3 regions of the Desulfitobacterium sp. LBE genome follow, and region 2 is predicted to be linked to each of the others. Evidence: riboswitches for the same ligand, from Rfam matches in the RefSeq annotation. Region 2 holds a riboswitch; each other region holds the start of a gene.
The links. A riboswitch is a leader RNA that binds a small molecule or an ion and turns the genes downstream of it on or off. The one in region 2 is predicted to bind cobalamin.
Positions count from the first base shown of each region.

Region 1: it holds a riboswitch for cobalamin, as region 2 does, so the genes downstream of both, cobT (nicotinate-nucleotide--dimethylbenzimidazole phosphoribosyltransferase) here and DESLBE_RS16570 (ABC transporter substrate-binding protein) in region 2, are expected to answer to the same signal.
Region 3: it holds a riboswitch for cobalamin, as region 2 does, so the genes downstream of both, DESLBE_RS00365 (ABC transporter substrate-binding protein) here and DESLBE_RS16570 (ABC transporter substrate-binding protein) in region 2, are expected to answer to the same signal.

Region 1 covers NZ_VLKD01000001.1:40,837-48,379, reverse strand. Annotated here, with positions in the region: gene DESLBE_RS00200 (Ger(x)C family spore germination protein) at 1-2, opposite strand, end outside; gene DESLBE_RS00195 (spore germination protein) at 9-1,508, opposite strand; gene DESLBE_RS00190 (endospore germination permease) at 1,498-2,604, opposite strand; gene DESLBE_RS00185 (ATP-binding protein) at 2,736-4,115, opposite strand; cobalamin riboswitch at 4,237-4,410, shown strand; gene cobT (nicotinate-nucleotide--dimethylbenzimidazole phosphoribosyltransferase) at 4,507-5,646, shown strand; gene cobU (bifunctional adenosylcobinamide kinase/adenosylcobinamide-phosphate guanylyltransferase) at 5,666-6,280, shown strand; gene cobS (adenosylcobinamide-GDP ribazoletransferase) at 6,273-7,037, shown strand; gene DESLBE_RS00165 (PLP-dependent aminotransferase family protein) at 7,181-7,543, opposite strand, start outside.
Region 2 covers NZ_VLKD01000001.1:3,492,482-3,500,024, reverse strand. Annotated here, with positions in the region: gene DESLBE_RS16605 (Msr family ABC-F type ribosomal protection protein) at 1-535, opposite strand, end outside; gene DESLBE_RS16600 (helix-turn-helix transcriptional regulator) at 991-1,197, shown strand; gene DESLBE_RS16595 (hypothetical protein) at 1,194-1,658, shown strand; gene DESLBE_RS16590 (radical SAM protein) at 1,698-3,035, shown strand; gene DESLBE_RS16585 (hypothetical protein) at 3,218-3,532, shown strand; gene DESLBE_RS16580 (MarR family transcriptional regulator) at 3,752-4,207, shown strand; gene tsaA (tRNA (N6-threonylcarbamoyladenosine(37)-N6)-methyltransferase TrmO) at 4,232-4,639, shown strand; cobalamin riboswitch at 4,689-4,870, shown strand; gene DESLBE_RS16570 (ABC transporter substrate-binding protein) at 4,993-6,546, shown strand; gene DESLBE_RS16565 (iron ABC transporter permease) at 6,729-7,543, shown strand, end outside.
Region 3 covers NZ_VLKD01000001.1:72,153-79,695, forward strand. Annotated here, with positions in the region: gene DESLBE_RS00340 (peptide chain release factor 3) at 1-1,245, shown strand, start outside; gene DESLBE_RS00345 (C40 family peptidase) at 1,447-2,220, opposite strand; gene DESLBE_RS00355 (ABC transporter ATP-binding protein) at 2,365-3,144, opposite strand; gene DESLBE_RS00360 (iron ABC transporter permease) at 3,146-4,183, opposite strand; gene DESLBE_RS00365 (ABC transporter substrate-binding protein) at 4,266-5,234, opposite strand; cobalamin riboswitch at 5,348-5,491, opposite strand; gene DESLBE_RS00370 (ATP synthase subunit B) at 5,631-5,927, shown strand; gene DESLBE_RS00375 (AarF/ABC1/UbiB kinase family protein) at 5,920-7,543, shown strand, end outside.

The DNA of each region.
Region 1 (7,543 bases), 3.5 Mb from region 2:
ATCTTCGCTTAACTTCCTTTTATTTTTCTCAAGCTTTTTTTCATATTTTTGGTACTTTGCCGCCGATAAGGGCTGAGTAAAGAGGGGCGGGATAACATAAACCAAAGAGGAAAGCGGACCATGCCGTCTTTCAAATCCCCGATATTGGTGGGAACAATGGGGGAAAGATAGGGAATGCCAAAGGAGCGGACGGACAGCAACTGAATGACAAGGGCCAGCAAGGCCATCAGCCAGCCAAACATGCCCAGAAAAGAGGTGGTCACCAGAAAATATAAGCGCAGCAAAGACGCTGGTCCGGTAAAAGGTGGCACCAGAAACCCCGAAATAGCGGTAAGAGCAACCACAATCACCATAACCTGGTTGATTAAACCGGCCTGGACCGCCGCCTCACCAACGACTAAGGCCCCGACGATACTGACGGCCTGACCCACCGTATGGGGCATGCGTATACCTGCTTCCCGAAGAATCTCGTAGACTATGCCCATCCCCAAAGCTTCGACGATCACCGGAAAAGGTATGCCTTCGCGGCCTGCACTCATACTTATTAAGAGGCTGGTGGGAACCATCTCCTGGTGATAGGACTGGATAGCCACATAAAAAGCCGGAAGTGTGGTGGAGAAGTAAAAAGCCAGGTAGCGGATGAGCCGAACCAGGGAGGCATAATAAGGCCGGGAATAGTAATCTTCAGGATTCTGAAAGGCTTCCACAAACAGGTAGGGCACTGTGATCACAAAAGGAGTCCCATCCACCAGAATTCCTATCCGGCCTTCCAACAGCTTTGCCGCCAATTTATCGGGTTTTTCAGTGGTTCCCACCGTGGGGAAAATGGATTGGGGGGAATCTTCAATCAGTTGTTCAATATAGCCGCTCTCCAGAATCCCGTCAATATCGATGGACTGAAGGCGTCTCTTCACCTCACCCACAATCTTCGGGTTAGCTATCCCTTCAATATAGGCCATATAGATTTTGGTATGGGTTCTTTCCCCCAGATTCATAGTTTCCAGACGTAATTTCTGGTCCTTTATTTTACGGCGGAGTAAAGAGGCATTTACCTCAATTCTTTCCACAAATCCTTCCCGGGGCCCCCGGACGGTGGCTTCAGTTTCCGGTTGTTGAACATTGCGGGTCTCACCACCAAAGGTCTCAAGCAGCAGGACCTCCTCTACTCCCTCCAAAAAAAGGGCCGTCTGGCCGGATAACACCCCCTGCACCGCTTGATCAAAAACCTGCACAATATCAATAGCGCTATTGCACAAAACATCTTTTTGTAAAATGTCCATCGACAAAATTGGCTCGGAACCTTGACATGCCATGAGGGGTCTGATGATCGAAGAACTCATGTACTGCCGATCCACCAATCCATCAAGATAGACCAAAAAGCCTTTGTTCGTCTTGCCAAATCGTAATTCACGAAACAAAAGATCCACAGAATTTTTGAAACTATTAATGAAACGCCTTCGATTCTCTTCAAGGTTGGGGGATATGTTGGATCCGTGCTTATTGCTCATTAGAAGACCTCTTTTTTACTGCCTTGAATTTTTGTTTTATGACGTAAATGATAAAAAGGAGGGAAACTCCACATATTTCGACAACTAAACCATAGACGCCAAGGATGTTTTTCAAAAATGTCGAGCGATCAATGGCGGTGGGCGTAACAAAGACAGAAACGACAAATACAATAACGGCAATGCTGATCCCCAAAAACATGCGGGATTTTTTCGGAAAAATATGTTTTAAGCCTTCCACGCCGGCATAGTGAAACAAAGCCAGAATCAAAAAAGATCCCGCCGTCCAGGATACGATCTGAAACGCCTCCATTCTTTGGATAAAATCCCCTACATCAACCAGGCGGGCGAGAATATAGACGGAATACAATTGCCTGGAGCCCATTTCTACGCCAATCACCGTAATGACAAAAAACATGGAGGTGGTGATCGTCAGAATGCCCAGGCCCACACCCATAAGCTTTATCTTGTACATAACTTTAGGATTATTATGGTAAGCCATTAAAACGCCCATAATAATACAGATCCCGAACCAAGCAGTGGGAAGCATAGCTCCTCTCAGAATCTCCCCCAGGCTGTGCTGGAACATGGGCCGCAAATTATCAAACTCCATATTCCCAATATTAAACAGCATGATAAAGAGAAAGGAGCCCAGCACAAAGGGGGCGACAATCTCAGAAAGCCGCATAATCACCTCCAGCCCGGCACTGCAGGCATAGGTGCTCACCAGCAAGAGCAAAATGGCAAAAACGTAGCGCGGAGTTTCCGGCATCGCCATCGAACCAAAGAATTCCATAAGACTTTGGGTAAGGGTGATGGCTACACTAATAAAGTAAAGGCTGAACATGCCAACGCTTATCTTGCCTAAGATTTTGCCGAGGATTTTCTCACTGTATTGAAAAATCGTCTGATTGGCATAGGTCCTCCCCATTTTATATAAGAAAAAACCCAGCATTGTTTCTATAACTATAGCCACCAGGAGGGCCTGCCAAAAATCCTGCTCCAAATCTCTTATGATCAGATTGGGCATGCCTATAGATAGGGAAACAATCACGAAATAAGTACAAAAGGATTGACGGCTTGAGATTTTTATATTCATGAATTTCACACTTTCATCATTACGGATAAGTTAGTATTAGGATGAACGCTCAGCCTTATACTATACATTTTCCAAGAGGCGGGGGCTTGGGCGCAAGAAAAAAGCCGGCCCCCTAAGCCGGCTATCCAAAACTATTGCTGAGCGGCCAACCCTTCCCTGGCCACCAGAAAATCCACAAACTGACGGGCGGTTCTCCCTGAGCGGGCATTATGATTCATCACCCAGCGCAGCGCCTGCTGTCTTAACTCCTCCTTGGGAAGTGTCAGCCCTTCCTGAGTTGCTAACTCCTCCACAATCTTCAGATAGCCTTCCTGGTCCGGTGTGGGGAAGGTGACCGTAATGCCGAAGCGGTCGGATAAGGACAATTTTTCCTCCATGTTGTCCCGCCGGTGGACTTCCTCGACTTGCCGTTCGCCGAAGGTTTCTCTGATCAAATGACGCCGGTTGGAGGTGGCATAGATCAGCACGTTTTGGGGCTTCCCTTCCAGCCCTCCCTCCAGCAGGGTCTTCAGATTCTTATAATCACTTTCCGTGTCTTCAAAAGAAAGATCGTCAATAAACAGAATGAACTTCAAAGGCTGCTTGGCCAGGAGCCGAATAATCTTGGGGTAGTCATGCAAGTCTGTTTTCGATAATTCCACCAGGCGCAGTCCCTGTTCACCATATTCCTGCACTAAAGCTTTAACCAAGGAAGATTTCCCAGTCCCACGGTTGCCATAGAGAATCACATTATTAGCCGGAAGGCCTTTCAGGAAAAATTCCGTATTCTGGAGGATGATTCCCTGCTCCCGTTCCTGATTAATCAACTTGCTGATGCGCATGGGCTCAGGGTGTACCCCTTCCAGCCTTTCCGCACGGCCCCGCCATTTGAGAGCCATGCACCGGCCGAACAATCCGGTACCCATGGTTTGATAATAAGCAAGCAGCGCATCCACCATTTCCTCTGACCTTCCCCGAAGCAGACTCTGCTTCAACTTTTTCTGAGAGGAAAGGAGATAGTTTTCAGCCCGATTCTCTTCTTTTGCATAAGTTTCTTTTTCCCTATCCATATCCGGAAGACTCAGCCAACCAGGCCAGCTTTCCGGGCTCAATGGTTCCTCCAGCCAGAGGCCCGGTTCTTCCGCCCCTTGCTCTGCACACCGTGCCTTGACAGCCCCTTTAATATCTTCCGCCTTCAGCCCGGCAAGCTCCCGCAAATAGAGCAGCTCCCGCCCGGCCAGTCGGCGCAGCCCGGCGGGAACCCGGTCCTTTCCCTGTTGAGCCGTTTGCCTGGCCAGCTCATTGTCATCCTGAAGCATACGCTCCCAAAGATAATCAGGCCAATGAGCCTGAGTCGCCAAGGAGCAGAAATGATGATAATCTTTATAAATTGCCATCAGATCAAACTCCCTGCTCCCTATCCCCTGGAGCAGTTTTTGGAAAGAAACTGCCACCGGATCCCCTATGATGCCTCGGAAAACAACCATTCCGTCAAAAAGAAGGGATAACCGGGTAATTTTCGTCCTATTCACATTATGCACATCCTTGTTTTCTTCTTGTGTTCTAGTACAATTCTTAGTACTATCTTAAATCCTGCAATTCTTTAAGTAAAGGGTTGACAAAATCTTCTTCTTTGCTATTCTATAATTAGTTAAAAAAAGTCCATTCTTTGGTGCCCCCAAGGGGAGAATAGGGAAACCGGTGCGATTCCGGTGCGGACCCACCACTGTGTAGGATGAGCCTGAACCATAACCACCGGCCAGACCGGGAAGGGGTAGCGGCGTTTGAATCCAAGCCAGGAGACCTGCCAGGAATGAAGAAAGCCTTTCCATGGGTGCTATGGAAAGCAGCGGCGACGAAGGCAAAGTCCCGACCACTTATGAAGTGGCGGGACTTTATTTTTTTTAAAGGAGAGGAATACAGATGAGTAAAACCGAATTAGAACAGGACAAGCTAGTGGATGACTTCTTAAGACAGGAAAACCTGAGTGACGCTTCCCTGGAGGAATGTGAAACCGCCTTAGACCATCTTATCCAGGGAATACACGGTCTTGACGAACAGGTCATGGCCGCTGTACAAACCCGTTTAGATTCCTTAACCAAACCCCAAGGCAGTTTAGGAGTCCTGGAAGCCCTCGCCAAACAATTGGGCGGGATTCAAGGTCAGCCTTGGCCGGAAGTACAAAAAAAGGCCATTCTCGTCATGGCCGGAGACCACGGCGTGGTGGCGGAAGGGGTCAGTGCCTTCCCTCAGGAAGTAACCCCGCAAATGTTCTATAATTTCCTGGGCGGCGGGGCAGGGATCAATGTCCTGGCCCGTCATGCCGGCGCCGAAGTGATCTGCACCGATGTGGGCATGGCTTTCCCGCTGGATCCGCCCGAGCTTATGGCTCACCGCATCATGAACGGAACCCATAACATGGCCCAGGGACCGGCTATGAGCCGTAAAGAAGCTCTGCTCTCCCTGCTGACCGGAGCTAAAATCGCCCGCCAGGCTATCGATTCCGGAGTGAATGTCCTGGCCACAGGGGAAGTGGGAATTGGCAATACCACCCCCAGTACAGCCATTATTTCTCTCTTGACAGGTTTGCCGCCCCAGGAGGTTACCGGGCGGGGCACAGGTCTGGATGATGAAGGACTCATCCGCAAGCAAAACGTCATCGCCCGTTCTATCGCCATCAATCAGCCCGATCCTAAGGATGGAGTGGATATCCTCAGCAAAATAGGGGGCTTGGAGATCGGTGCTCTGGCCGGGGCAATTCTGACCGCAGCCTATTCCCGTGTCCCCATCCTTTTAGATGGGGTCATCTCCACTGCCGCTGCTCTCATCGCTGTCCGCATCTGCCCTACGGCCCGCTTCTTCCTGATTCCCTCCCATTCTTCTGTGGAGATCGGCCATCGAGCCGCCCTGGAACAACTGGAGCTAAAACCCATCATGCATCTGGATTTCCGCTTGGGAGAGGGAACAGGAGCCGCTATCGCTTTCCATCTTCTGGATGCCTCCATCCACATTCTCAACGAAATGGCTACTTTTGAATCCGCAGGAGTCAGCGGTAAAAACTAAGCAATCACCGGAGGTAATTATGTCAGATTTTGTGCTCATAACCGGTGGAGCCCGCAGTGGCAAAAGCCGCTTTGCCGAGCTCCTGGCCGCTCATCCCGGCCTGCCTGTCACCTACATCGCCACGGCCCAGGTCTATGATGAAGAAATGGCTTTGCGTGTCAAAAAACATCAGGACCAGCGCCCTGCCCATTGGGGCTTAGTGGAAGAACCCCTTGCCCTTTCCTCTGTGTTGGAACGCCATGCTCAGAACAAAGGGGTCCTTTTGGTGGATTGTGTAACCCTGTGGCTGACCAATCTCCTCCTTGCCCACTATCCAGCAGAAGATCATCTGACTGAGCAGGAGTATACCCAGGCCCTCCATAGGCTGGAGCAGAAGATTCTCGAACAGGTCCGCATTGTCGCCCGTATAGCCCGGGATATTACCCCTCAGGTGATTATGGTCACCAATGAAGTGGGAGATGGTATCGTCCCGGATAATCCCCTTTCCAGGATTTATCGGGATCTGGCCGGCAGGGCCAACCAGATCCTGGGACAGGGCGCCCAGCAGGTCTATTCCGTGGTCGCCGGCTATCCGACGGAGATCAAAGCTGCCGGTCAGGCCTTACTGGATTCCTTGCGGCGAGAGGATGCCTAGCATGCGCAAATTATGGATCGCCCTGACCTTCCTGACCCGAATACCACTCCCTCAGCCGGAGCAGGTGACCTCGGAAGAATTCACCCAAAGTCAGCATTATTATCCTTTGGTAGGCCTGATTCTGGGCGGAGCCTTATGGTTGGCCTTAACCCTGCTTCTTCCTCACTACCCGCCCCTGGTTACGGCTGCCTTGCTGCTTGCCCTGGAACTTATTCTCACCGGGGGAATTCACCTTGATGGTTTGATGGATAGTATGGACGGTTTGCTTTCAGCGCGGACACCTGAACGCATGCTGGAGATTATGAAAGACAGCCATGTGGGAGCTTTCGGTGCGGTGAGCGCCATGGTATACCTGCTGCTCAAATTCAGTCTTTTGGCCGGGCTCCTCGCCCTCTCTTCCCCTTTAGTTCCTTACCTGGTTCTTTTCATGCCCATCCTGTCCCGCTGGATTTTTCTGATTGGGGTTCATTATTTCCCCTATGCCCGGGCCCAGGGATTTGGCCAGGGATTTCATGAAACCTCCCGCCAAACCCGGTGGCTATTCCTGGGGGAGGGGCTGCTGCTCCTTTTCCTCACCTATTGGGTGCTGCAATGGCCGGGGATTGCCGGCTTTATGCTGGCCACCCTCTTCATCCTCTTGTTCACCCGCAAGGTCTCCCGCCTCCTCGGAGGGTTAACCGGAGATCTCTATGGTGCCAGCATTGAACTTTCCGAACTGCTCTTTCTTTTAGGGGCCTTCCCATTGCTTTACCCCTGAAATTCGGAATCGCTTACGAATTTGAGCTGTGCCGCCCAGGGAGCCAGGCAGCCAGGCAGCCGGACAGCAGACAATCTGCTCTGACGACAAAGAGGCCGTTGCCCAAGGAACTGTAAAGTTCGTGCAACGGCCTCTTTGCAGCCCTATTGATTCAAGCCCCGGGCCAAGCGCCTCATTCCCTCTTCGATAATCTCCGGTGTGGAACAGGAATAGTTGAGACGCATTTCATTGGACACCCGGCCATCGGCGTAGAAAAGAGCGCCGGGAACATAAAGAACATTTTGGCGAATCATATCTTGCACATAGTCAAAACTATTGTTCACCCCCATGAGTTTGGCCCAAAGGAACAGGCCGCCTGCCGGCACCTTCATCTCCACCCTGTCTCCCAGATAGGTCTGGATGGACTCCACCATGGCCTTACGGCGAACATTGTAGACTTCCCGCAGCTTCAGGATATGATCCGGCAAAAGATCCTTTTGCAAATATTCATAGATGGCTCTCTGAGT
Region 2 (7,543 bases):
CCCAATACTCAGTGATTTTGCCGTCCTTCAACTCCCAAATTTTGTTTACAACCTTATCGAGAAAGTAGCGGTCATGACTGATGATCAGGAGTGCGCCTGAGAAATACTGGAGCTGGCCAATCAAAAAATCAATTCCCTCCCGGTCGAGGTGGGAGGTAGGCTCATCGGCAAAAATGCCATGCACTTGGCCGGAGAGTGCCTGGGCAACTTTCAGGCGGGTTTCTTCACCGCCGCTCATGGTTTGTGTATCCAGCCCGCTGACACCAAGTTTGCCCAGCAGGGCATGGTCTATAGATTCCTGCCAGGCGGCTTCTGTCAATTGGGGTATATAAGCAAAGTTACCTATTCCGTTCACTATGCATCCCGGCAAAGCTAATTCTCCAAGCAGCACTTTGAGGAGAGTGCTTTTTCCTGCTCCGTTGCTGCCCACCAATCCAATACGGTCGTAATTATATAATTCCAATTCATTGATGCTCAATATTTCGCGGCCTTTATATTCCACATAAATATCAGTTGCTTTTAATAACAGTTCCATAGTTGGCTCCTCCCGTTTTTTATTGCATAGTTCATAGTTTGATATGGCAATAAAAAATGCAGATCGCCAGCCTCTAGATGGGCTTTCGATCTGCATATCAACGAAAAAAGACAAACAACAACAAGGATAGCCTGAAATGGCTATACCCCGCCTGTTTTCCATGTCCTTGCCCGCAAAGATAAACACAACAAAAAAGCCCACAATGTGGAAGGATTTACTGCTTTTTTATTGCCTGTTTACCTTAAACGGACGGAATACATAGATTATTATGTCCCCTTTATTCTCTAAATTTGCAGGTTATTATAGCACTTCAAGAATATGATTGTCAAATTGCTAAGATTTTGAAGGCAATAAAGTTCGTAAAAAAGGGAAATGTCAGGTACACTTGACATCCCGGGAAGACTCTGTTATGTTTTGTATAAGGTGTACCTTACATCATAGGGGGAGACAATGCCATGCACAATAAAGTAAGGATATTGCGCGAGGAATGGGGACTTACCCAAAAAGAGCTGGGAGAAAAAGTGGGAGTTTCACGTCAGGCCATCAATGCCATAGAGACAGGTAAATTTAATCCTTCCCTATGGCTTGCTTATGATCTGGCCAAACTTTTTAAGGTGTCCATTGAGGAGCTCTTTCTTTTCATTGAGGAGGATAGAAAATGAAGCAACTGCTTAAGAATCCGGCCACCAATGCTATCGGTCTAAGCCTCTTTACAGCCTTTTACAGTCTAATCTTTATCGTAACTGCCGGTCATGTTGAGTTTGTTAATCTTTTGTACTACAGCCGGTCGGACGGCAAAAGTTCCTTTTGGACCGGTTGGAGCTATTTTCTGGCTTCCGGATATCATGCTTACATCGCCTACGTCTTGATAGCCCTATCCATTTTGGTTGTGTTGATGCTTTTGACGCGCAGGCATCCTTATGATGAGTATCACACAGACGTCCTGATCAAGTGCTTGGCGGTAGCGACGATTCTTACCCTTGCTGCTATTGCCATATTCTATTTGCTGGTTTTAAGTGAACCTAACGGTATTGTAGAAAAGTTTACGCTGTTCATCGTTATACACTGGGTGACGGTAGTACTGGCGGATTTGGTTTATGTGCTGATATGCAGATGGAGATAGAAATTAGAAGCTAGAAGCTAGCAGTGGAGATAAGAGATTATGAAAATTGCACTGATCCAGCCTAAAATGAATAAAAGGCCTATGGATACGGATCTGAAGACCCGTATGTCTCCTCCCTTGTCACTGCTTACTTTGATGGGTCTCACACCTGAGGGTCACGAGGTGATCATGGTGAATGAGAATGTGGAGAAAATAGATTATGCTTGCGGCGCAGAGCTGGTTGGTATCACCATTACCTTGGATGTCATGCCCAGAGCCGTAGAGATTGCCGAAGAATTCCACCGTTTGGGGATACCCGTTGTAGCCGGGGGAATTCATGTTACCAGCAGTCCGGATGAATGCCGGGGATATTTCGACGCCATTTGTATCGGCGCTGCCGAGCGGGTATGGGAACGGATGATCGAAGATGCGGAAGAAAGCCGATTACAGCAGGTCTATCATGATATGACGGATTTCCGGGGGGAGGAGATTGCTTCTCCGGCTTATCACCGAATCGATAAAAACCGCTACCTCTATACCAATATCATGACCACAAGCCGCGGCTGCCCCAACCGCTGTGGCTTCTGCTACAACAGCTGCCGGAACAGGATGTATATCCGCCGCCCCGTTACGGATGTGCTCAGAGATATCGAAGGCCTGGGAACCCGGCATATCCTGTTTATTGACGATAATTTCATCGGTGTGCCTGCCTACACTCGTGAATTGCTTAATCATCTGCGGGGCAGGGAGTTAAAATGGAGCGCCGCTGTCACCACGAAAATCGCCGACTATCCCGATGTCCTGGATTTGATGGCAGAAACGGGCTGCCAAAGCCTTTTTATCGGTTTTGAATCGATCAATAATTCCTCATTGCATGGCGTAAATAAGGATAATCAGTTTGAGAAGTATGAAAGGATTGTCACAGCAATACACAGCCGGGGCATTATGATCAATGCCAGCATGGTATTCGGTCTGGATGGGGATGAACCGGATGTTTTTCAGAGAACACTGGACTGGCTGGTCAAGAACAAAATTGAAACCCTGACCTCCCATATTCTCACTCCCTATCCCGGCACAGAATTGCATGGCCGGATGAAAGAGGAAGGCCGCATCCTCGATCATGAACTGTCCAGGTACAATACAGCTCATGTGGTCTTTCAGCCCAAGGGAATGACGGCAGAGGAATTATATAAGGGCTATCTATGGATCTACCGGGAGTTTTATTCCTTTCCCAATATATGGCGCCGCAGGCCGGAACATAAGGCCCAGCGCAAATCCTTTTTTTTATTTAACATTTTATACCGTAAATTCGGTGGGCTTACATCGGTGCTGGCGCGAATTATTCCCATGAGAACGGTAGGGCGGCTGGCGGCAAGGATCTCCTATAGGGTAAAATAGGGTTCAATGACATATATGGTTAAGTAGTAGCATGATATTGATGATATGTATTGTGAGTTATCAAATAACTAAAGTAGTTAGGGCAGCTCTATATGGGCCAATATGATGGGAATAGGCCTGCGGTCTATCGGCGGCGGAGCCGATGTTTTCTAAAGTCACCCAAGAGAGGAGGGGGACTAAAAGTGAAAAGATTAGTGTTAAGTGTCCTGCTTTTAATAATAAGCTTTTTTCTCAGCATTATAGCACTTAAGTTTGAAATGAAAATAATGGGTCCTGAAGAGGGTTATAATGTGCCTTTTCCAGCTTATCTGATGGCGTGCCTTCTGTATCTTTTAGTATTTTGCGGCATTTATAGTGCCCTAAATCCTCTATTCCAAAATTATAGAGACAATGAAAAATATGTGCTGACAGGTGTTTTCTCTGTGTTGCTATTTGTTGTGTTCAGATTTCCTCTGTCCTATCTTGGACTTATCTGGTTAAATCCTATCTTGTATTAATGCTTAGCGTTAAGAAATTAGGCATCATACAGGATTGTTAAACCTTGTCGCCATAAGAGAAAGTTATCAATAGAGTAGTTGACAGATTTTATTGAATAGTATAGCATATTAATAACTTGTGTTGAAAAACAACAAAATAATAGGGGTTTTTAGGATTAATTGGTTGCGATAGCAACGAATTAATCCTGAACGCTGCCGACATAACTAAAAGGAAAGAGCATGAACGAACGTATAGACAAAAGAAAATCACTGATCAAAGCGATTTCAGCCATCGATCGTTATAGCCAGACCTATATCGGCAGAAATGTCAAAGACTATAACATCGGACAGGGACAATGGGCATTTTTGACCCAATTGCTGTTTAATTACGATGGTATAACTCAGGAAGAGTTAAGCGAACTACTCAATATCGATAAGGCCAACACAGCGAGAGCCTTGAAAAAGCTTGAAGAAGAGGGTTATGTATACAGAGAAGAAGACCCTAAAGACGGGCGTAAGAAAATTGTTTATGTCACAGCCAAAGCAAGGGACTTTGAACAAGAATTTCATGAAGTGTTTAAAGGATTAAACCGGATTCTGGCCAAAGATTTTACGGAGGATGAGCGGGAAACCGCCAGGCGGATTTTGTATAAAATGCTGGATAATATCGCCGATTATGAACGCAGGCATAGATAAAAGTGGCCTAAGGAGGAGAAGTCAGTGGAGATCTTAATGAAACCGATCGGCTATATCAAGTCTCCTTATAAGGAAAAAGGCGAAGCCCCCAGGCAAAGCACTCTTTCGGGAGAAACGACGGCTGTTATTGAAATTCTCGAAGAATACCAGGAAGGTATTGCCGATATCCAAGAAGGAGAGTATGGGGTCATTTTGTTTTACTTTCATAAATCCGAGGGATATAAGCTGATGACCCTTTCCCGCAGAAACAATCAGGTTATGGGTGTGTTTTCCACACGATCCCCCAACCGGCCCAACGGCATCGGTCTGTCCACAGTCCGGTTTGTGAAAAGAGAGGGCAACCGTCTGTTTTTTGAGGGAGTGGATATGCTGGATAATACCCCCGTACTCGATATTAAGCCTTATATTGACCCGGCCGCTGTGGCCGATTGAACGAAACTTGTTTTAATGACATAGGGATAGAGCTTGTTGTTTAAAGCTGAATAAGAAACTATTGACAGGTTTACGCAAGTAATGAAAAGGGAATCAGGTGCAAATCCTGAGCAACCCCCGTTACTGTAAGCGCCGTTAAAGATTTATTTATCTTCATGCCACTGGCGAAGACTGGGAAGGCGATAAATAAAGGCGCGAGCCAGGAGACCTGCCTGTTAATAAAACTACAATTCATTTTCCGGAGGGGAGGGTGATTTATTTTCTTTGCCCAAAATTAAAGAGAAGACATAAAAAAACCAGGACAGATGCTCAGACTCCGGTCAGGAAAAAGTCAGGAAGAAAGGTGAAGAACAATGGAGAAACGCTATAGCCAAAGAATAGTTGCCTTATTGGTCATGGTCATGATCATACTCTTGGGGGGCTGCAATTCATCAGCCGCCAACCAACCGGCGGAAAACCCACCGGCTGAAAAAGCAGTTGCAGCCGGGACTTACACGGCAAAAGCAGCCGGTTATCACGGAGATCTTGAAGTGACCACGGAAGTGGATCAGGAAGGAAAAATCACAAAGATTACCATAGGCGAAAATACGGAAACCGAGGATGTTGGCGGCATCGCCATGGAGAAAATACCCCAGCGTATTATAGAAGCTCAATCCCTGGATGTGGACGTGATTGCCGGTGCGACACTGACCAGTAAGGGGATCATCAATGGGGTGGCCGCGGCCTTAAAGGAGGCCGGTGCAGATCCTGTTCACTACGGTTATGTTGCCCCTGAAGAAGAGAGCGGGGCGATCATGTCCCCTCTGAATAAGAGTGCCCTACCCGTAAAGAAAGAAACCACCGGTTCCATAACCATTAAGGATGTCAAAGGCCGGGAGGTAACCCTTGACCTGCCTATTTCCTCCTATGCTATCAGCACCATGGATGTCATCGACTATATTATACCGCTGAAAGGTGAAGAGGCTTTTGCTATGCTGGTTGCTTCCGGACAGGACGGCGGTGGCGGTATCCAAAAATATGCTCAGCTGTATAAGCCCATTGTCGGGGACTATACCCAACATTTAGGCCAGATTTCCGATCATAACGCGCCTTTTGACCTGGAAATGGTTTTGTCCATGAATCCCGATGTCCTCATCGTCAATTCAGCTATGGCCGCTCATAAATATGCCTTGGAAATAGAGGAACAGCTTACGGCGGCCGGAATCAGCATTGTTCTCATCGATGTTCCCGGCAAGACATTGGATAAGTCGGTTCAGGAGACCATGAAGCTCCTGGGCAAGATTTTCCAGGAGGGGGAAAAAGCCGCTGAAGTAGCAGCGTTCATAGATAAGCAGTATGAACTCCTTGCAGCCAAAAATCTTGCTCAGCGTCAGAATAAACCCAAGGTCTATTATGAAAAGTCAGGATATTCCGAGGTCTACGGGAGCACGGGAACCAGCGTTTCCGGATGGGGTCTGCCGATTGCTATTGCCGGCGGCGACAATATTGCCGATGCCGTTCTTTTAGATAAAGCATCAGCCGGAGGAAGCAGCAATACCCTTGATCCTGAGTATGTCATTAAAGCCGATCCTGATTACATCATTCTCAGCGGAGTCAATGACGGCTGGCTGGACAGTCTTAAGCAAAAGAAAGAACCTCCTCAGTATGATATTATCAACAGAACCGGCTGGAGCAATTTGCAGGCGGTTAAAAACAACAATGTCTATGAATTTGCCCACTCAACCAGCCGCTCCATTTATGCTTTTTACCCTTGTCTGAAAATGGCCAAGCTCTTCTACCCTGAAGAATTTAAGGATCTGAATCCGGAAGCGGTCCTTGATGAGTTTTTCGATCAATTTATGCTGGTGGGCAGCGATATCAGCACCTGGTTTACGGGCCTTGAAGACCGTATTTCCCTAAAGAAATAAAAACGGCAAGGGCTTCGGAACGCTGGAGGCACAAGGGGGTTTAAGACCGGCCTTTGCTCCGGCTCTCCGCGGCCCTTTTGGATGCCGGTTATGCAAGAAAGACTAAGGGGTGAATCAAGATTAAGCATGAGGAAAATGCCAACCGAAAATTATATAATATGCTGATCAGGAGAAGGATCTTTTTGATTATCGGTCTATCCGTAAGCATGGCAGCCCTGGTGATCCTAAATATTTCCATCGGTTCCTCTTCCATAGCGATTCACGATATCTTAAGAGTGCTGTTCACGGGGGAAGGGGATGGGCATAACTCCATGATCATCAAGGATATCCGTCTGCCTATGGCTCTTATGGCTGTAGTGGTGGGGGCGTCCCTGGGCATCAGCGGCTGTGAATTGCAGACCATCCTCCGCAATCCCATTGCCAGCCCCTATACCCTGGGAATTTCCGCCGCCGCCTCCTTCGGAGCAGCCATGGGATTGATTTTAAACGCCAATGTTCTGAAATCCTTAAAGGTCCCGGAAACCCTGGCTGTAACGGTTAACGCTTTCATCTTTGCCCTTATGGTGGCTGTGGCCATTTATATCTTTTCCCGTCAGCGGCAAATCAATAAAACGGCCATTATCCTCTTCGGTGTGGCGCTGAATTTTCTTTTTAACTCCCTGACCATGGTTCTGCAGTATATTGCCGATGAAAATCAGCTGCAAAGCCTGATCTTCTGGAATTTCGGCAGTTTGTTGAAAACCACCTGGAGCAAGTTTTTCATTGTTGCCCTGGTGCTGGTCATCTGCTTCTTGGTTTTGTTCAAAAATGCCTGGAAGCTGACCGCTATGACTTTGGATGATACCAAAGCCAGGAGTATCGGGGTGGATACGGCCAAGGTGCGGCGAATGGTTATATTTGTGAGTTCCCTATTGGCCGCCGTATCCGTCTGTTTTGTAGGAACCATAGGTTTCGTCGGTCTGATCGCTCCTCATATTGCCCGCCAGCTGGTGGGTGA
Region 3 (7,543 bases), 3.4 Mb from region 2:
AAAGGTGTGGAGACACAAACCATTAAGCTTTTCGAAGTCTGCAGGCGCAGGGGGATTCCCATTTTTACGTTCATTAACAAGATGGACCGGGAGGGGAAGCACCCCATCGATCTGATGGATGAAGTGGAGAAAGTTTTAGGCATCGAAGCCTATGCCATGAATTGGCCCATCGGCGGCGGAGCTGATTTTAAAGGAATTTATGACCGGCAAACGGGTCAGGTGGAGTGCTTTACCGACGGATTGCGCAAAGGCCATGATGATACACGGCAAACAGGTCACATTGACGATCCCTGGATCAAAGAATGGATCGGGGAAGATTTGCTGCAGCGACTCCGGGAGGAAATCGAACTTTTGGATATGGCCGGGAATGTCTTTGACCAGGAGCGGATGGATCGGGGGGAAGTCACTCCCGTGTTCTTTGGGAGCGCTTTGAATAATTTTGGTGTGCCCAATTTCCTGGACAGCTTCTTGAAATTAGCCCCGGCTCCCGCCCCGCGGCAATCCAACCTAGGGATTTTAGAGCCGGCAAGTCAACAATTCGTGGGCTTTGTCTTTAAGATTCAAGCCAATATGAACGCCATGCATCGGGACCGTATTGCTTTCATTCGCATCTGCTCGGGCAGATACGAACGGGGAATGAATGTCATTCATAATCGGACCCATCGCAAAATGAGGCTGGCTCAGCCTCAGCAGCTCTTTGCCCAGGAGCGGACCATTTTGGACGAGGCATATGCCGGAGATATCATTGGGGTTCATGACAGCGGAGTACTCCGCATCGGTGATGTTCTGGCGGAAAAGGATGGTATTGAATTTGAGGCCATGCCGTTTTTCAGTCCGGAAAACTTTGCCCGGGTCAGCATCGCCAATGCCTTGAAAAGAAAGCAATTTATCAAGGGAATACAGGAGCTTCAAGAAGAAGGGGCCATCCATGTTTTCCGGGATTTGAATATTGGGGTAGAGGCTCCCGTGATCGGAGTCGTGGGCCAACTGCAGTTTGAAGTCCTGGAATACCGTCTGCGGGATGAGTATGGAGTAGAGGTCCAAATCAACAATTTGCCTTACGAAATGGTTCAATGGATACCTAAGGATGAAGAAAAGATTCGTATTCTTAAGGAATCCAGCATGAGTATGGTAGTCTTGGATCAGGATGAAAATTATGCTGTCCTGCTTCTGGACAAATGGAAGGCGAATTGGTTAAGCGAGCGCTATGGAGTAGAGTTTCATCCCCAGCCGATCAGGGAGTAGAAGCTTATGCCCTCAGACCCAAAATCCTGGAGAGTCAGCTTCGAGTCTCTTTTTAAGCAAAGGGAGCATTGCCTGAAAGCTACGTTTTGCAGTAGCCCGGCGATGCTCCCTTTTTATGAACTTACGTTAAGAATCCCCTTGACAGGGTCTGCCGAAATTCGTAATCGATTCCGAATTTCGGGTATACATGGTCGCAACCTTCTAAAATACGCGCTTTGCTCCAATGAAGTGGGATTGCCAATAGGAACCCATGGTATAAATGGTTACTCCTTTTGAACTGGAGGCATTAATGAACTGTCCATTGCCCAGGAAAATCCCCACATGGTCGATGACTTTATCACCATCCAAGGAGAAGAAGACCAGGTCCCCGGCCTTCAGGTTGCTGTAAGAAACGGCCGTGCCCACCTTATATTGATCCCTGGATACCCGGGGCAAGGAAATGCCATGCTGAGCGAAGACATATTGGGTGTATCCGGAGCAGTCAAAGCCGCTGGTCGTAGTGCCGCCCCAAACATAAGGCACTCCGATATACTTTTTGGCCGTGTTGATCACGGCAGTAGCTTTGGAGGTAGTGCTGGAGGCACTGGTTTTGACGGAAGCTTTGGCGGCGCTGGCGGTGCTTTTGCTTGTAGCGGCAGACTTCTTGTCAGAAGTGGCAGAAGAGCTGGAAGCAGTGCTTTTCGGGGCTTGTGAGGGTGCAGAGCTGGACTGGGACCCACGGGAAATTTCACCGGTTGCTGCTCCGATTGCAGCTTGTCTGTCGGCATCGGCCCTGGCCAGTTCTCTGGAGGCTAGAACAGCTTCAAGATCGCTTTCAACAGTATCGCTTTGGGGAGCAAGGGCCATTTCCTCAACCCAAGCCAGATCTTGAGCTGTACCGGGCTCTGCCATGGTCTGCGGGTAAGCAAAGAGGGTAGTGGCGAAAAACCCCAAGGCTAGAAGAGAAACGAAAAGTTTATTGATAAATTTTTTCATAAAGTTCTCCTTTCAAAGTAAACGACGCAAAAGTGAAAGACAACCCATCGCAATCTGACAGGTTGTCCTCAGTATAAGATAATTTTTTCACGGTGTCCTTAGAGGATGATTGGTTATATCACCAGGTTTTGTTAAGATGTGGAACTACTTTTCGCTTAAGAGAAATTGAGGTACGCCTAATTTGGGATGATGAACTTGAACTAAATCCGTTTTATAGACCTGGGTTAACGTTTCTTCCCGGAGCACGTCTTCCTTTTTACCCCAGGTAACGATTTCCCCTTGATCGAGAAGGAGAATCCGGTCGCAATACTGAGCCGCTATATTTAAATCGTGCAAGACCATAATCACAGTGATGCCTAACTCGTCATGCCATTGACGGACATGATCCATGACTAAGGATTGATGGCCGATATCCAAATAGGTGGTGGGTTCATCCAGGATAAGTATCCGGGGCTCCTGAGCCATGGCCCGGGCCAGAGAGACCAGTTGGCGCTGACCGCCGCTCAGGGTGCTGACTTTTTGGGAGCGTTTAGGCCCAAGATTGAGTTTAACGAGTATGTTCTCCACCACAGCCTTATCATGGGAGCCCAGGTCGGCAAAAGGTTTTAACCAGGGATAGCGTCCCATGGATACGATCTGCTCTATGGTAAAGGGCAGGGCAGGGGTACCCTCCTGCTCCAGAACGGCAATCTGGCGGGCCAGCTCTTTTGAGGTATGGGAGGAAAGAGGCTTGCTCATTAGCAGGACCTTACCGGAAGTAGGAGGCTGAAGACCGCTGATGGTACGGATCAGAGTCGATTTGCCGCTGCCATTGGGGCCGATAATGCCAAACATATCTCCCTGGCTGATGGCAAAGGAGAGGTTCCGCAGCACAGCAAAGGAGCCATAATGTTGATTAAGGTTCTGAATCTCGAACAGGTTCATCCTAACCCCTCCTTAAACCACTTTTTAAAAGATAGGCGAAAAAGGGTGCGCCGACAAAGGCTGTAATCGCTCCGATGGGAATCTCCTGGGATTGGAGCAGGGTTCTGGCCATGGTATCCGACCACAAAAGGAAGATTGCTCCCGCTAAAGTAGACACCGGCAAGAGAATCCGGTGGTCAGGTCCTACGAGGAGGCGCATGAGATGGGGAATGATCAAACCGACAAAGGCGATAATCCCCACCATGGAGACTGCGGCTGTGGCCAATAAGGAACCGACCATGAGAATGGCAATTTTCTTGCGCTCCACATTGATTCCCAGGTGAGTGGCCGCTCTTTCCCCTAAAGCGATGACATTCAGCTCCCGGCTTTGCAAGAGAAGATAGGCCAAGCCGAGCAGAAAATAAGGGAGAAGGATCAGGACATTCTGCCAGCTGCTGTTGGCGAGACTGCCCATCATCCAGAAGATAATCTGCTGCATCTGCTCGCCGGAAACGGCAATCAGAAGAGAGAGAAAAGCACTCAGCAAAGCCTGCACTACCACACCGGCCAGGATTAAGGTTTCCCGTTCAAACTGACCATGCTGTCTGGATAGAGAGAAGACAAAGGCCAGAGAAATAAGCCCTCCGGCAAAGGCGAAGAGGGGCAGGGCCGATTGACCGAAGAAAGAAAAGCTGCGAAAAAAAAGGATAGCGGAGGCGGCGCCAATGGCGGCTCCGGAGGAGACCCCCAGGATATAGGGATCAGCCAGAGGATTGCGCAGAATTCCTTGAAAAGCCACTCCCGAGGTTGCCAGCATGGCCCCAACGATGAGGGCTAAAAAGACCCGGGGCAGGCGCAGATTCCAAACGATGGATTCCTGGGCTGAGGACCAGCTGGGGTCAAAGCTCAAAAAAGGCAGATGGTTTAAAATGATCTTCCAGGTCAGATGAAAAGGCAGGGAGACGGAGCCGGTCATCACACAGATGACAACGGAAAGAAGCAGGAGCAAGGATAAGCCCAAAATCCAGGGTATGCTTTTGGGGAAAGTTCGGGAATTCATCTTTATGTTATCCTCCTTAACTTAGGTCAATAGCTCTCTCCCCATACGGATGATAAGACCACCCTTGCCAAGGGCTAAAGAGTCAGAAACGCTCCGGGTAAAGGGCTTTAGCGATGGTTTCCAAGCCGTCGACGATCCGGGGACCGGAGCGGGTCACCATATCGCTGTCCAGATCGTAAATCCGGTCATTGCTGACAGCATCGATGGCTTGCCAAGCCGGGCGGGCGGCGATGGTGGCCTTCACATTATCCATGTAGTAGGAGTAGGTGCTCAGGATAACCTGAGGGTTCTTCTCAATCACCTGCTCCTCGCTGTATTGCGCCCAATCCTGGACATCACTGGCGATATTGATGCCACCTGCTTTGGTGATGAGTTCGTTAAGAAAGGTTCCTGCACCGGCGGTAAAAAGACCTGGATCCACTTCAATCCATACCCTGACCCGCTCAGCTTCCTTGATGGCCTCTACTTTATCGGCAATGGCTTGTTCCTTTGCTTTCATTCCCTGGAGCACAGCCTGGGCCTGTTCCTGAGTATTGGTAATGTATCCTAGTTCCTCAATGGTTTGATAGGTGCTTTCCAGACTTTGGGGGTTTAAATGAGCGACAGGTATCCCCAAACTGCGCAGGGAGTTAATAAAGCTGTCCTTATGCATTCCGGTCACGACCAAATCCGGTTTGAGCTGAATGAGCTGCTCCAGATTGGGGTTTAAACTGTCTTCAAAAATATATTCTGCGTTCTCCTGAATACCCACCGGGTAATTATCGTACACAGTTAAGCCGATCAGCTTGCGATCCAGGCCCAGAGCGCTTAAGATCTCCGTGGAAGGCGGAGCCAGACAGATAATGCGTTGAGGTTCCTTTTCCAGAGTGGTGGCCACACCTGTATCATCTGTGTAGGTTAAAGGGTAACTTGTAGTCTGGATGGTATCTTGCCCTGAGGGCGCTTCGGGAGGAGCGGCACCTTGCTGTGAGGGTGAATTGCAGCCGCTGAGCAAAACTAAGGTCACCCATAGGGTTATCAGCAGTGTGAATGCCTGTTTTTTTCTATTCATTTTTATGCTCCTTTCGAGTTGAAGTGGAAAGATCAAGAAAAACCTTTTATCGCCAGGATAAAAGGTTTTTGCTGCATTAGTAAACTCTTGCAGCGCCGTATCCTGTCCTCGAGGAGGGTCGCTGATGATTAGGCAGGTTCCTGACTTAAGAGTGATTACTCACTCAATTCACAGTGGCGGGACCGTGCCGGAATTGAACCGGCTTCCCTTTTAACTCTTTCCGGTAAGGATTGAGTACCTAATCCTAGTGTATTGAATTAAGACAATTATAAGGCATTCGTCCGGTAATGCCAAGGTTTGTTTAGTGCGTGCTTTCCTGGTGATTAAAGAATGGTTTTCAGCAACCGCGTAAATACTAAGGATGAAGATTTCAATTCACGGCAGGGGGATGTAAGCATGAAAGATATGCTCAAGAAAGGTTTAGCCTTGGGGTTAGGTTTCGCTGTGGTGAGCAAAGAGCAAATTGAGAAGGTCGTGGATGAGTTGGTAAAGAAAGGAGAGCTGTCCGCCAATGAGTCCAAGGAATTAATGAATGAGCTGGTCCAAAAGGGCGAGGATCAGCAGAATGAGATTCAGGTCAAGCTTAAGGAGCAAGTGCAAAAAATCCTGGCGGAGCTTAACCTTCCAACCAAAGCAGACATCGAGAGGCTGGAAAACCGCATCGCTCAATTGGAAAGCCGGACCCATGATTAGCAGAAAAATTCGTCATGTTCATCGCTACCAAGAAGTAGCCACGGTATTGGCCCGTAATGGATTCAGCCTCATCCTGGAAGAGATGGGGCTTATTAATTTTATCTCTTTTTCCAGACGGATGCGGAGGCGGGAGGAAGAGGTGGATCCCATAACTCTCGGTCAGCGCCTGCGTAACGCCTTAGAAGAGTTGGGGCCTACTTATGTGAAGATTGGACAAATAGCCAGCACCCGGCCGGATATTATTCCCGATTACCTCATTACGGAACTGGAAAAATTGCAGGATCAAGTTCCGCCCTTTTCTTTTGCCGAGGTTAGTCAAATTATTAAAGCCGAGTTGGGGGCCCCGCCTCAGGATATTTTCCGGCATTTTGAGGAAGAGCCACTGGCCGCAGCCTCGATTGGCCAGGTTCACCGTGCCGTTCTCCAATCAGGGGAAAGTGTTGCGGTAAAAATCCAGCGCCCCCATATTGCCCAGAAGATCGAGACGGATCTGGAAATACTTTTGGATTTGGCTGCTTTGGCGGAAAAGCGTATGGATTGGGCCGCCCTTTATCATGTGCGGGATATGGTGGAGGAATTCGCCAATTCCTTGCGCAATGAGTTAAACTATGAAATTGAAGGCAATAATGCCCAACGAATCAGAAAGCAATTTCAAGGGGATTCCTCCATTCACATTCCCAAGGTCTATAAAGAATACTCCACCAAAAAAGTTTTGACTTTGGAATACATTCAGGGAGTCAAGCTCAGCCAATTCCAGACCCTTGAAGCCTTGGGCTATAATCGGAAGGAACTGGCAGAGAATCTGATTAAAGCGATGTTCAAGCAAATCTTAATCGAGGGGTTTTTTCATGGGGATCCTCATCCGGGCAATATCTTTGTTTTGCCCAAACAGGTGATTTCCTTAATCGATTTCGGCATGATCGGCAGGCTTTCTTCTGATATGAAGGATCATTTTGCTTCACTGGTCATCGGGATGATGCGGCGGAAGACGGAGGACATGGTGGAGGCTGTGTTTGCCATGGGGATCGTGCCTGAGGATCTGGATCCCAAGGTATTGTATCGGGATGTGGATGGGTTAAGAGAGAAGTATCTGGATGTGCCCATGAGTGAAGTCGATCTGGGGAGTGCCGTCAATGACCTGTTTAAGGTGGCCTACAAACACCGGATTATTATTCCTGCCGATCTTGTCCTGTTGGGTAAATCCCTTCTGAGTTTGGAAGGAATCGTGGAGCAGTTGGATCCCGAGATCAGCATCATCGATATTGCCGAACCTTTCGGTGAGCAGCTCCTTAAGGAACGGCTTCATCCCGCTTTTCTCGCTGAAAAGACCTGGAAGCATTTCCGGGAATACTTCGATCTTTTATTAAACCTCCCTAAACAAGCTAAGGAGATTTTCAGCAGCATTCAGCGGGGAAAGATACGGGTGGAGATTTATTTACCCGAACTGGCCGCCTTTATACGGAAGCTGGACCGGATCAGCAATCAGCTCTCTTTCAGTATCTTATTGCTGTCCTTCAGCATTATTATGTGCGGTTTGGTTATTGCCTCCGCCTTAGGCAAGGAACCCCTGGTCTTCTGGCGGATACCGGCTATTGAGGCTGGTTTTACAGTAGCGG